DNA from 4 places in the Paenibacillus sp. GCM10027630 genome. Region 3 is predicted to be linked to each of the others. Evidence: riboswitches for the same ligand, from Rfam matches in the RefSeq annotation. Region 3 holds a riboswitch; each other region holds the start of a gene.
What was found. A riboswitch is a leader RNA that binds a small molecule or an ion and turns the genes downstream of it on or off. The one in region 3 is predicted to bind ZMP and ZTP.

Region 1: linked by a shared signal. The riboswitch ahead of rpiB (ribose 5-phosphate isomerase B) and the one ahead of pabB (aminodeoxychorismate synthase component I) in region 3 are both predicted to bind ZMP and ZTP.
Region 2: linked by a shared signal. The riboswitch ahead of ACFQ0C_RS34890 (DJ-1/PfpI family protein) and the one ahead of pabB (aminodeoxychorismate synthase component I) in region 3 are both predicted to bind ZMP and ZTP.
Region 4: linked by a shared signal. The riboswitch ahead of ACFQ0C_RS34380 (DJ-1/PfpI family protein) and the one ahead of pabB (aminodeoxychorismate synthase component I) in region 3 are both predicted to bind ZMP and ZTP.

What each region holds. Positions count from the first base shown of each region.
Region 1 covers NZ_JBHTGY010000057.1:84,756-87,965, forward strand. The annotation lists gene ACFQ0C_RS28150 (manganese efflux pump MntP) at 1-71, shown strand, start outside; gene ACFQ0C_RS28155 (low molecular weight protein arginine phosphatase) at 253-825, shown strand; ZMP/ZTP riboswitch at 1,030-1,110, shown strand; gene rpiB (ribose 5-phosphate isomerase B) at 1,209-1,667, shown strand; gene ACFQ0C_RS28165 (TIGR01440 family protein) at 1,698-2,348, shown strand; gene glyA (serine hydroxymethyltransferase) at 2,434-3,210, shown strand, end outside.
Region 2 covers NZ_JBHTGY010000094.1:2,503-5,712, reverse strand. The annotation lists gene ACFQ0C_RS34895 (DODA-type extradiol aromatic ring-opening family dioxygenase) at 1-591, shown strand, start outside; gene ACFQ0C_RS34890 (DJ-1/PfpI family protein) at 667-1,269, opposite strand; ZMP/ZTP riboswitch at 1,363-1,442, opposite strand; gene ACFQ0C_RS34885 (CdaR family transcriptional regulator) at 1,552-2,682, opposite strand; gene ACFQ0C_RS34880 (glycerate kinase family protein) at 2,860-3,210, shown strand, end outside.
Region 3 covers NZ_JBHTGY010000040.1:34,871-38,080, reverse strand. The annotation lists gene metE (5-methyltetrahydropteroyltriglutamate--homocysteine S-methyltransferase) at 1-260, shown strand, start outside; gene glyA (serine hydroxymethyltransferase) at 300-1,547, shown strand; ZMP/ZTP riboswitch at 1,613-1,691, shown strand; gene pabB (aminodeoxychorismate synthase component I) at 1,881-3,035, shown strand; gene ACFQ0C_RS21625 (NUDIX domain-containing protein) at 3,025-3,210, shown strand, end outside.
Region 4 covers NZ_JBHTGY010000092.1:22,325-25,534, reverse strand. The annotation lists gene ACFQ0C_RS34395 (stalk domain-containing protein) at 1-122, opposite strand, end outside; gene ACFQ0C_RS34390 (hypothetical protein) at 384-923, opposite strand; gene ACFQ0C_RS34385 (GNAT family N-acetyltransferase) at 958-1,449, opposite strand; gene ACFQ0C_RS34380 (DJ-1/PfpI family protein) at 1,473-1,805, opposite strand; ZMP/ZTP riboswitch at 1,841-1,920, opposite strand; gene ACFQ0C_RS34375 (glutamine--tRNA ligase/YqeY domain fusion protein) at 1,994-3,210, opposite strand, start outside.

The sequences.
Region 1 (3,210 bases), on a different contig from region 3:
GGGTAGGTGAATATGGCGAGGCTCTGGGTGGTGTGATCCTGCTGGCATTTGGAATCAACTTTCTGCTATAGGGGCCGTTCAAAATTGCATTTTGACTACGAACTGCCGCCTCAATCTGCATCACTCTTGAACAAGCAGTCTAAGAAGATCTCACATAAAAATTGCTGAGGATTCCATAAAACAATTCATTTGAGGTACAATAAGGGTGAGGCTCATTGCAGCCCATCTTGATGAAGAAGGCAGGGATTTCCGATGAATCGAATTTTGTTCGTTTGTACCGGCAACACCTGCCGTAGTCCGATGGCGGAAGGAATACTGCGCCGAATGTTGGAAGAACACGGTTTGCAGCATATAGAGGTCCGTTCGGCGGGAGTGGCGGCCTATGATGGGTCACCCGTATCCGGGAATGCGGCAGCCATTTTGAAGGAAAAAGGCTTTAACGAATCGTTGACCTCTTCCTCCTTAAAGGGAGCGCTGCTCGATTGGGCCGATGTGGTGCTTACAATGACATCCGGTCATAAGCAGCATGCTATTCAGCGGTTTCCTCAGTTCGTCGATAAAATTTACACGTTAAAAGAATTCGTAGATGACTCGGAAGCGGCAGACCGGCTGGTCGAGCTGGAGAGTCTGGTTGCAGAGCTTGAAGTGAAGCGGGCATTGTCTCAGCCAGTGACTGAGGAAGAGCGTGCAAGGTTACAGCTGTTGGAGCGTGGGCTTCCCGATTATGATATTGCGGACCCTTTTGGCGGCTCGGTGATGCTGTATCGGCAGTGTGCCGAAGAGATAGAGGGCTGTTTGGTCAAGCTGATTCGTAAGTTAAGCTAACTTCTTGTTTAAGGTGAACGGCGATGTGCATTATTTCATGATTTCATCGATCTTTCCGGGCTGCGAAAGGTTAGTTGCAGGCTCCGTGGGGGTTAGTATGTAACAACGTGACGGGATGAGTTTCGGCGTATTTACCGGTCGTTTCACGAATATTTTTGGGCTTTACAGAGAAAGTTATTTCCGCTATGATATAGCTTATATAGAGGGACCCGATGTAACTGGCGACGAGTGGGATTAACCACAGTGGAGCATCGGGACATACGGCCGGTCGCCTGGGCAAAGAGCATTGTTGTGCTGTACATAGCACGCAGTATGCTCTTTTTTCGTTTTTCCGACAGATTTCGGTTATAATGAAATCAACAACAATCAGGAGGCGAATCGCTTTGAAAATTGCAATTGGAGCAGATCACGCAGGAGTTCGTTTAAAAGATGAGTTGATTGGATTTATTGAGTCATTGGGTCATCAAGTGTCGGATCTTGGCTGTAATTGTACAGATTCCGTTGATTATCCGGACTATGCGATCGCTGTATGCGATCAGGTTGTATCCGGTGCAGCAGACAAAGGATTTCTTATTTGCGGAACCGGCATCGGGATGACGATTGCTGCCAATAAAGTTCCGGGTATCCGCTGTGCGTTGGTACATGATTTATTCTCCGCAAAAGCGACCAGAGAGCATAACGATACGAATGTGTTGGCCATGGGGGAACGTGTGGTTGGACCCGGCGTTGCACAGGAAATCGTGAAAATATGGCTGGAAACGGAGTTCTCTAATGGAGAGCGTCACCGTAACCGCATTGGCAAGGTAAAAGCGTTGGAAGATAAATACGCGATTCATCCGTAATCGGGCAGCCCGATGAAAGAGGTGGAGTCAATGAGCCAGACAGATCAATCAGCCAGCACTATGGATCAGGCAATTGGATTGGATTTGAGCCAAATCCGACCTTTGGCCGAGCAAGTACTGCGTGAGCTAGCTCACGTCGGAAAGCTTGAAGCGGGGCAGCTTGTTGTTATTGGGACAAGCACAAGTGAGGTGTTGGGTCAGCATATTGGCACCTCCGGCACGGAAGAGGTGGCTTCGCACCTGTTCGCCGCTGTCGAGGCCGTGCGAGCCGAGTTTGGGTTTTACCCCGCTTTTCAATGCTGTGAGCATCTGAATCGGGCATTGGTTGTGGAGCGGGAAGCAATGCGAGAGTACCGCTTGGAGCAGGTATCTGTTGTTCCGGTACCACGGGCAGGGGGATCAATGGCATCCTATGCCTATAAAAACCTTCAACAGGCTTGCGTGGTGGAATCGATACAGGCGCATGCAGGAGTGGATATCGGTGGGACTCTGATAGGTATGCATCTGAAGCCTGTAGCCGTTCCGGTACGTCCTTCCATCCGTATGATTGGCCATGCTGCTGTACAGATGGCTTATACAAGACCGAAACTAATCGGTGGGGCTCGAGCTGTCTACACAGCGGTTGCTGAAGATTCGAAGGCCCATTCGGGTAGTGCTACGAATATCGATACTTGCAGTTGACTCTTACAGTTGAGTATCTGGATCCGAGTAACGTACTTATACAATTCAAATATAATCAAGTTTACATCCTAAGGAGGAATTTATTGTGGAACAATTACGTAAGCAAGATCCTAAAATCGTTGAGGCTATGAATTTGGAGATTGGTCGTCAACGGGACAAAATTGAATTAATCGCTTCCGAAAACTTCGTGAGTGAAGCTGTGTTACAAGCAATGGGTACGGTGTTAACTAATAAATATGCCGAAGGCTACCCAGGCAAGCGTTACTATGGCGGTTGTGAGCATGTTGATATCGTTGAAGATATTGCTCGTGACCGTGCCAAAGAATTGTTCGGTGCTGAGCACGCGAACGTACAGCCCCATTCAGGCGCGCAAGCGAACATGGCGGTATATCTGGCAGCTTTGCAGCCTGGCGATACGGTTCTAGGTATGAACCTTGCGCATGGCGGTCACTTAACCCACGGAAGCCCAGTGAATGCATCCGGTATCTTGTATAACTTTGTTGCATATGGCGTTAGAGAAAGCGATGCTCATATCGATTATAATGAAGTTCGCAAATTGGCATTCAAGCATAAGCCTCGTATGATCGTGGCAGGCGCGAGCGCATACCCTCGTACTATCGATTTTGAAGCTTTGGCTTCCATCGCTAATGATGTAGGCGCCTTGTTGTTTGTTGATATGGCCCATATTGCCGGTCTTGTTGCAGCAGGCTTGCACCCGAACCCGGTTCCATACGCACATTTTGTAACAACAACTACACACAAAACGCTTCGCGGTCCTCGCGGCGGTATGATTCTGTGCCGCAAGCCGTGGGCAGCTGCTATTGATAAAGCTGTGTTCCCGGGTACTCAAGGCGGTCCTTTG
Region 2 (3,210 bases), on a different contig from region 3:
TACGATTTCGGCGGTTTCCCGGATGCCTTATTCCGAGTGAAATACCCGGCTGCCGGCTCGAAGGCAATTGCTGAGGAAGTTCACGCACTGCTTGAATCCGCTGGAATTGCTTCACAGTACGATACTACACGAGGCTTGGATCATGGGGCTTGGGTTATACTGAAGCATTTGTTCCCTGAAGCAGACATTCCGGTAATCACATTATCAGTGAATCCATATTTGCCGCCCGCTCAACAGTACGGCATCGGCCAAGCATTAGCAGTGCTCGCTGAACAGCGTAATATCGTCATTATTGGAAGTGGAGCCACGGTTCACAACTTCCGTAAACTGGATTTGCGCGAGCCGGACCGCGTTGACGACTGGGCCAAAGAATTCGATGATTGGATGATTCAGCACATACAAAGCTGGGATACAGCCTCGCTCTTCGACTATGAACGACTTGCTCCCCATGCCCAAGATGCTACCCCGGATCAAGAGCATTTCCTGCCTCTATTCCTGGCCATGGGTGCCGGAGACAAACACCGGAAGCCTGAGTTGATACATCAAAGCTACCAATACAGATCGCTCAGCAATATGATATTGAAATTCTGATGTCTTAGACTACCGCCATGAAGGCGGTAGTCTTTTGTGCTCTTAACGGGGCCGTCTTCGCTTGCGATACTAGTACTAGTTAGCCTTCTGATTATCAAGGTTATTCAACCTGCCTGTCTCATAATAAGGGTAATCCATATTTTGCTGTACCTTCTTAGCTATTTCAGTATTCGTTAAAGATTCAATTACATACAGCCCTAAGTCAATTGACGCCGATACTCCCCCACCGGTAAAAATATTTCCATCCCTCACCACTCTTTGCTTTACCACCTCAGAACAATACGGTACTAATAGCTCATAGGCTGATGGATTCGTTGTAGCTCTTTTTCCTTTTAGAAACCCAGCCGCACCCAAAAGCAGCGCTCCCGTACAAACGGAAATTTTATATTTTACATTCTGAGCTGTTTGCAGCCAAGCTACGAAATCCTTATCAAATTGTAATTGTCTCGTGGCCATTCCTCCCGGGATAAACAACAAGTCATAAGCAGATAGATCGGGTTGCACATGATTTATTTTTATTGTCATGCCACGATCGTCCTTAACTTCTTCGGTTGTAGAACAGAGATGCCACGACACATCATCCATTGCATTCAGCATCTTCAACCACGTAATTGCTTCGAAAAAACCACTAAAATCCAATGTTGTCATCCGATCAAATAGTACAAACGCCATTTTCATTACGAACACCTGACCTCTCGTTTTTTATAAAAGTGCGCGCTCAAAAATTTGAACTACCTCTAGAACAAAAAAAAGCACTTGATCATTGATCAAATACTTTGCCCAGGCGTACGGCCGATTATCGGTGTGCTCCCTCGTGGTTATCCACGTTTACGCCAGTAACCCACCGTTTAGTTGTTAGAAAGATTTTATATGAATTTCCCAGTTTTTTCAATATTATTTTATGCTGCCTTATTAAAAACATTATTAATAACAAATCAGAGCCCCACTGCATCTGTAAATTCATTCAGCTCGATTCGTTTTTTGCTTCTGTTTATGCTTACGTTCCCAGTCAATCCATATAGCCATCTGCAGCGCCGCTGCATCCTTGAACACTTGCGGGTCACAGCCCGTAAGCTCCTTAATCCGCTTAAGCCGGTAGATCATCGTATTCCTGTGTACATAAAGTGACTGCGCGGCTTCCTGGATGCTCATGCTGCAATTAAAAAATACATCAAGTGTCTCAATGAGAGGCTCCGGCAGCTCTCCAAGTAGCCTTTCCACAAATCTGTGTTTACTGCCCGCATCCGACTGCATAACAATTGCGCGAGGCTCGAAACCAGCGTAAGACATCATCTCGTTCTTGCCCTCCCCAAATTGCAACGCAAATTCAGCTTCCCGAAAAGCAGCAGGAATTTCAGTGCGATCCCTCGTCGGCAGAGAATACCCTATGCGAAATGAGATTCCCGAAGAATTCAGCATCTCCTTCAGCCGCTCCCTTTTATCCGCCGCTTTCTTCTCGGTAATCCCGTACAGGAGAAGGATGATTTGGTGAACGCCGCCTACGCTTGCCAAAGCCTGCCCCTCGCCGGCAATTTCCTCTATTTTTCTAACAAGCTGTTCGTTATAAGCCATGTCCTGATACGTTTCCAGAATACAGGCATAATAAGAAGGCTTTAATCGAAGGTCCAACATCTGCAAATGACCATCGACTCTATCAAAATCCGAATCCATCTTAACCAGCTCTTGCAATATGGCCTCTTTTGCGCGGTTCCGCCATTCTTGCTGGGACGTCAAAATTCTCTGATTGAGCATCAGCTCCGTTGTCATCTTAACGATTTCACCGAATTCGGAAACTTCCTCAGGCTGTCCTGTAATGCCGATAGCTCCAACAATCTGCTCCCGAAACACGATGGGGACATTAATCCCGCACAGACTTCCTTTCCAATGTCCCCGGTTCGCTTCATCAATAACAAGAGGTTTGCCCGTACGAATCGCTTCCAGCGCGCCTTCGTGCCGCTCCCCCAGTCGCTTGCTGTCACCGGAAGCAATTATTTTCCCCTCGATGTCCATCATATTGATATTGCGGTGCAAACGATGCATCGTCTCCCGCACAATGCTCTCGGCTATATCTTTGGTAAGCGTTCTTATCACCTCTATCTTTCATTGTTTATTAAATATAAAAATATGTATCGGCATCACTTTATTTTTGTTTATTATAACCAATTCATTCTGATTTGTCCTCCTATATAATAGCGGTATATGGAAAGCGCAGTTACAGCGAATTTCAGCTGGGCTGCTGATAAAAAATAGAGGAAGGCGGCGTTCCGATTGAAAATTATTATCGCTCCCGATTCTTTTAAAGGCAGCATTAGTGCAGCCGATGCCGCAGCGGCTATTGAGCAGGGCATTAAGCGGTATCTCCCGCAGGCAGATACCGTGAAAGTGCCAGTTGCCGATGGCGGAGAGGGCACGATGGACAGCCTCATCCATGCCGCAGGCGGCAGGAAAGTAGAGGCCGTCGTAACCGGCCCGATCGGTTTGCCCGTTGAAGCAGCCTACGGCCTGATAGGGCAGGAGCAGCGCGTGGCGGTAATAGAGATGGCCAGTGCATCCGGCCTCTATCTCATCACCCCCGAGCAGCGCAACCCGCTCATCGCGACCACCTACGGCACGGGCGAG
Region 3 (3,210 bases):
TGATTCATAGCTTCGAGTTGAATACCTACAAGCTGGGCATCGGCTTAGGCGTATACGATATACACAGTCCACGCGTTCCGAGTGTGGAGGAGATGACGAGCATGATTGAACGCGCCTTGCGTGTGTTGGATCCCAAGCTATTCTGGATTAATCCGGATTGCGGGCTAAAAACACGCGGACTCGAAGAGACTGCTGCTTCTTTACGCAATATGGTGGAAGCGACAAAAATTGCTCGTTCGAAGCATGCTGCTTTAATATAGACCCAAAACTAACCAACCTATTCTAAGGAGAACGTTATTGTGGAGCAATTACGAAAACAAGATCCCAAAATTGTTGAGGCTATGAATCTGGAGATTGGCCGTCAACGCGACAAAATCGAATTGATCGCTTCTGAGAACTTCGTTAGCGAAGCTGTGCTGCAAGCGATGGGAACGGTTCTAACCAATAAATATGCAGAAGGCTACCCAAGTAAACGTTACTATGGTGGTTGCGAATACGTAGATATCGTAGAGGACATCGCGCGTGACCGTGCAAAAGAATTATTTGGTGCTGAGCATGCTAACGTACAGCCCCATTCAGGCGCACAAGCCAACATGGCAGTATATCTTGCAGCGCTGCAGGCTGGTGATACGGTTCTAGGCATGAACCTGGCGCATGGCGGTCACTTGACTCATGGCAGCCCTGTTAATTCTTCTGGAATTTTGTACAACTTTGTTCCTTATGGCGTAAGAGAAAGCGATTCGCATATTGATTATAACGAGGTTCGCAAACTGGCATTCAAGCATAAGCCTCGTATGATCGTGGCTGGTGCCAGTGCATATCCGCGCATCATCGATTTTGAAGCGTTGGCTGCTATCGCCAATGATGTAGGCGCGTTATTCTTTGTAGACATGGCTCATATCGCTGGGCTTGTTGCAGCAGGCTTGCACCCGAATCCAGTGCCACATGCGCATTTTGTAACAACAACTACTCATAAAACGCTTCGCGGTCCTCGCGGCGGTATGATCCTTTGCCGTAAGCCATGGGCAGCTGCGATAGATAAAGCAGTATTTCCTGGTACTCAAGGCGGGCCTTTAATGCATATCATTGCTGCTAAAGCTGTTGCTTTCGGCGAGGCGCTTCAACCGTCCTTTAAAACATATGCTCAAAACGTTGTTAATAATGCAAAAGTCTTGTCTGAAGCACTGCTGGCTGAAGGCGTCGATCTTGTATCAGGAGGCACAGATAACCATCTGATGCTGATTGACCTTCGCAGCCTCCAGATCAGTGGTAAAGATGCTGAACACTTGTTGGATGAAGTAGGGGTAACGGTGAACAAAAATGCAATTCCTTTTGACCCTGCTAAACCGATGATTACAAGTGGAGTTCGAATTGGTACAGCGGCTGCTACTGCCCGTGGAATGGATCAGGAAGCTATGAGAAGCATTGCGAAAATCGTTGCTTTGACATTAAAAAATCCATCAGACGAAGCAGTACATGAAAAAGTAAGAAGCATGGTAAAAGATTTAACAGCACAATTTCCGCTTTATCCGGGCTTAAGCTACTAAATCTGCCAATACTTTTTTCTGGAAGCAAAGCGAGACCTTTAAATAAAATATCCGATTCGGATAAATTTAATATGTGTAACTGGCGTAAACGTGGTGAACCACGAGGGAGCACATAATATATGGCCGTACGCCTGGGCAAAGTATTTGATCTGTGGATCAAATGCTTTTTTTTAATTCTGGGAGGGATGTATACATGGACTATTTCAAAGATTTTTCTTCAGCTGTGAACTGGATTGAGGAAATCGTACCCTTTGGTATTAACCTTGGAGTTTATACAAAACAGACTCCTATAAAGGTTTGTAAGACCAATTGAATAAGAGCGGAGTGTAGCATGTGAAACACGAATCCAACATTATCATTGATTTTAATCAGAAGAGATTGAAATTTGAGAAACCTCTGCAGGTTTGGCAAACTCACAAATTGGAAAACGTTAAGGGGATATTCGAGAAGGTACAGGAAGCTATCGATGGGCAGTTCTATGTGGCTGGTTATGTTTCTTATGAATGCGCGCCCGCTTTCGAGAGAAATCTCAGCATTTGTGAGCCTGCTGCAGAATTTCCTTTAGTGTGGTTCGGTGTCTACGAAAAACCAATAGAAGAAGATATAAATGAGAAGGGGTTGTATTTCGTATCAGATTGGTGTGAAAGCACTAGTCGTGTGGAATATGAAAACAACATTGAAACGATTCATGAGGCGATTGCTCGAGGAGAGACATATCAAGTCAACTATTCGACGCGACTGCATGCTAAACTTACTGGAGATGATTTTGCCTATTACGAAGATTTGCGAGATGTCCAGCAAACTAATTATTCCGCGTATTTAAATGTAGGGCGTTATCGGATCCTGTCTGTTTCACCCGAGCTTTTCTTTCATTGGGATAGGGATGTCATTCGTACAAAGCCTATGAAAGGCACTATTCCCAAATCGGAGAGCAGAAAGGCTTTGTTCGAATCCGAGAAGAACCGGACAGAGAATGTGATGATCGTAGATCTACTTCGAAATGATTTAGGCCGAATTGCTAAGACAGGCACTATAAAGGTTCCGAAGCTGTTTGAAATCGAGGAATATCCTACCCTGTTCCAAATGACCTCAACCGTAGAAGCGAATACAAAAGCTGGGAGCAGCTTATTCGATGTATTTCAGGCTATGTTCCCTTGCGGATCTATAACCGGGGCTCCCAAAATATCTACTATGAAAATCATCTCATCCTTGGAAAAGGAGCCACGACACATCTATTGCGGTGCTATTGGGCTTGCGGTACCAGGTGAAGGCATCACGTTTAACGTAGCAATTCGCACAGTTCTTGTGGATACGCATACGCAGCTGGCGGTCTATGGTGTAGGTGGAGGGGTTATTTGGGACTCAACCGCAGAGGGTGAATATGATGAGATGAGAACGAAATCCAGAGTGTTGACTTATCGTAAGGAGCAGAATGGGAAAGAACATATAAACAACAAAAAACAAGTTGGTGGTAATAATGAATTATGAGTTTCCAGGTGCGTTGCCCGATCAAAATATAATCCTATCAAAGGAACCTCTAGTTGAAGAAGCTAATTGTGTGCTGATATTCGCCTTCTACCGAGGTAAATTGGTACTTGTTCGACATCATTCTCGCGGTTGGGAATTACCTGGAGGGAATAGGGAAGAAGGCGAGTCTATTATA
Region 4 (3,210 bases), on a different contig from region 3:
TTGCGACCGTCCACCTGGACAGACACCTGGTCATTCGCCATCTTTTGATCTGCTGCGAATAGCGTCCCGGCACCTGTAAAAGACAGGAGTAAGACTAGTAAAACGGTAACACTCAACTTCATTTGGATACCCTCCTAAATATTATAGTTATTACCATCTGGAATGTTAACGGATCGAAGTCTGATCATTAGGTATCATCAAACCTTAGCCGCAGTTTCCATAGACGTTAACATTCTACAAGTACCATAAAATTCCTTTATGCAGGAGGACAAATATATAAATAATCATACGTTAAACAAACAAGACATGTGATACAAAGGGATTATCATACTTACTACATTCTTAGGAAAGGAAATAGTCAAATAATTAAGCTATAGTCTCCATTATTTCAATAGCCAGGCGGTTAATGGTTCATCATCCCAAACTTGTACTTCTATGTACCTTTCTGGTCCATAATTGCCCTGAGGATTCCATTCTTGCGGAATTCCGAATTCATTTATTACTTGATTGATCTCATTTAACGTATATATCTGCCCTCGATACTTCTTTCCATCCCCGTATCTCATCGTTGGAAATAAATCCCCATACGTAAAGCTTATGGAATCAGGATCGAATGAGGAAACTGGTATTCGAAGCTCCTTGCTCTTCTCAAACCACTCTAAGAGCCATGGACATTCACCAACAGTCATGTAATGAGGGTACCTTCGAATAGGCTTTCCACCTTTAAGAATAAATAATTCTCTTGCTTTCGTTTCAAGACTTCGACGAATTGTCAGATAGTCCATTGATCTATTACTCGCAAATCCCTTCCTCTGAATACGAATTTCGTTAAGGACTTGTTCAGCTTCTGCTGGTTCCAGATCGGATAAATTGCGAAAAGGTCCTGTTGCTTCATCAAAATAATGGCATAGAAAATCTATCATCACGAATCCTCACAATACAGTAATATACACCTGCTCAATCAGCATAATGGGTAAGATCTTTAATAAACGTAACTCTATTGTAACCACTTCTAAAAAAGTCTTTATCCTGGGATACCATGTCGATGCCTATATTTCGATAAAATGTTAATGTAGTCTCATTCATCTCATGACCTAATGTGTAAAGAATAATCTTACTTTGCTGCATCTTTTTAACTCTGTTGCAAATAGTGTTGATTAACTCCTTACCGATACCTTGACGCTGTAAATCTTTTTTTACTGCTACTCCAACTATTTCATAAAGGCCTACCTCATCGTTAAATATATATCCTGCATAGCCATGGACTGCATTGCTCTCCCCATCGTCACACGCAACATAAAATCCAATTTTATCATTTTCTCTCTTAAAGAACTCATTCCATCTGGACGGATATTTTTCTATTATGAACTTTGGAAATTGTATTCGATGTTCCATCATAATGTTTATAACATCCTCTGTGTCATTACATGTAATAAGTCGAATGTTCATCTGAGCCCCCCTATTAAGTATCTTTAATAAATATAGTCAGATTCAAGTTTGCCTGTCTGATAGTAAGGATAGTCCATTGATTTTTGTATTTTTCGTACCGTTTCTGCATCAGTAATGTATTCAAGTAAGTACAATCCCAGGTCAATCGAAGTAGCAACTTCACCACCCGTAATAACATTTCCGTCCCTAACAATTCTTGCTCTAACTACTTCTTCGCAATATGATTCGAGAATATCGTAAGCTGGAGGGTTTGTTGTTGCCCTTTTTCCAGATAAAAAACCAGCTGCCCCTAATAGTAATGCTCCTGTACAAACAGAATAAAAGCCATTTTCATTTGGAACACCTGACCTTTCTATTATGAAAACAAAAAAAGCACTTGATCATTGATCAAATACTTTGCCCAGGCGTACGGCTATTTATCTGTGTACTCCCTCATGGTTCTCCATGTTTACGCCAGTCACACACAGTATTGAGTTTAAATAATCATACACATAAATACCAATATTTTCAATAAACAATGTTCAAAACTGGATTTTTAGTTGCTTCATCTTTTACTCCAAGTATCTTTTAACGGCACGATACGGTTAAATACAAGGCGTTCACCGTTTGTATACTTCTTATCTAGGCAAAAATAGCCATGACGTAAGAATTGAAAATTCGGTTCCCGGTGGGCATGTTCTACGAAAGGTTCCATTAAAACGTCCTTTAGGGTAACCTTTGAGTCAGAATTTATCTTGGTCGTCCAATCTTCGTTATCCTTCGGGTTCTCCTGGTCAAGCAACAATTTCTCATATAGATGGATATCAGCCTTAATCGCGTGGCTCTCTGAGACCCAATGGATCGTCCCCTTTACCTTACGCCCGGCAAACCCGGTACCACTCTTCGTGAGTGGATCGTAGGTACAGTGGAGCTCTGTAATTTCACCGGTATCCCGATCCTTAATCACTTCCTCGCACCTGATGAAATACGCCCCCTTCAGCCTTACCTCGGTATTCAGGCTAAGCCGGTGAAAGCCCTTGGACGGCTGCTCCATAAAATCGTCGCGCTCAATATAGATGATTTTGGAAAAAGGAACCTCTCTACTCCCTAGCGCCTCGTTCTCGCTGTTATTTTCAATCGTTAGCAGTTCCGTGTCATTTTCCGGGTAGTTAGTAATGATGACCCTTAGAGGCTGCAAAACAGCCATGACGCTAATCGCTTTTGCTTTTAGATCTTGCCTGAGACAATGATCCAAGAGCGAAATGTCAACCGTGCTTTGGTTTCGGATGCTGCCAATCTCCTCAATAAAGCTGCGTATGCTTTCTGCCGTGAAGCCTCGTCTTCTAAGTCCTCGGATGGTAGGAAGTCTAGGATCATCCCAACCGTCTACGTGTCCTCCTTCTATCAGCTGCCTTAAGAACCGTTTACTTGTCACTACACCAGTTAAGTTCAGCCGACCGAACTCCCTTTGCCGTGGAGGCTCAGGAATCTCAAGCTCCCTCAAGACCCATTCGTACAAGGGGCGGTGATCTTTAAACTCAATAGAGCATAAAGAATACGTGATACCTTCAATCGCATCTTGGATAGGATGAGCAAAATCGTACATCGGATAGATGCACCATTCATTTCCCGTCCTGTAATGCTCAGCATGGATAATTCGATAAATAACAGGATCTCGTAGATTTAAATTGGGTGATCCCATATCGATTTTGACGCGAACAACCTTGGAGGATGCTGGGTAGTCCCCATTTTTCATTTTCGTAAAAAGCTCCAGATTCTCCT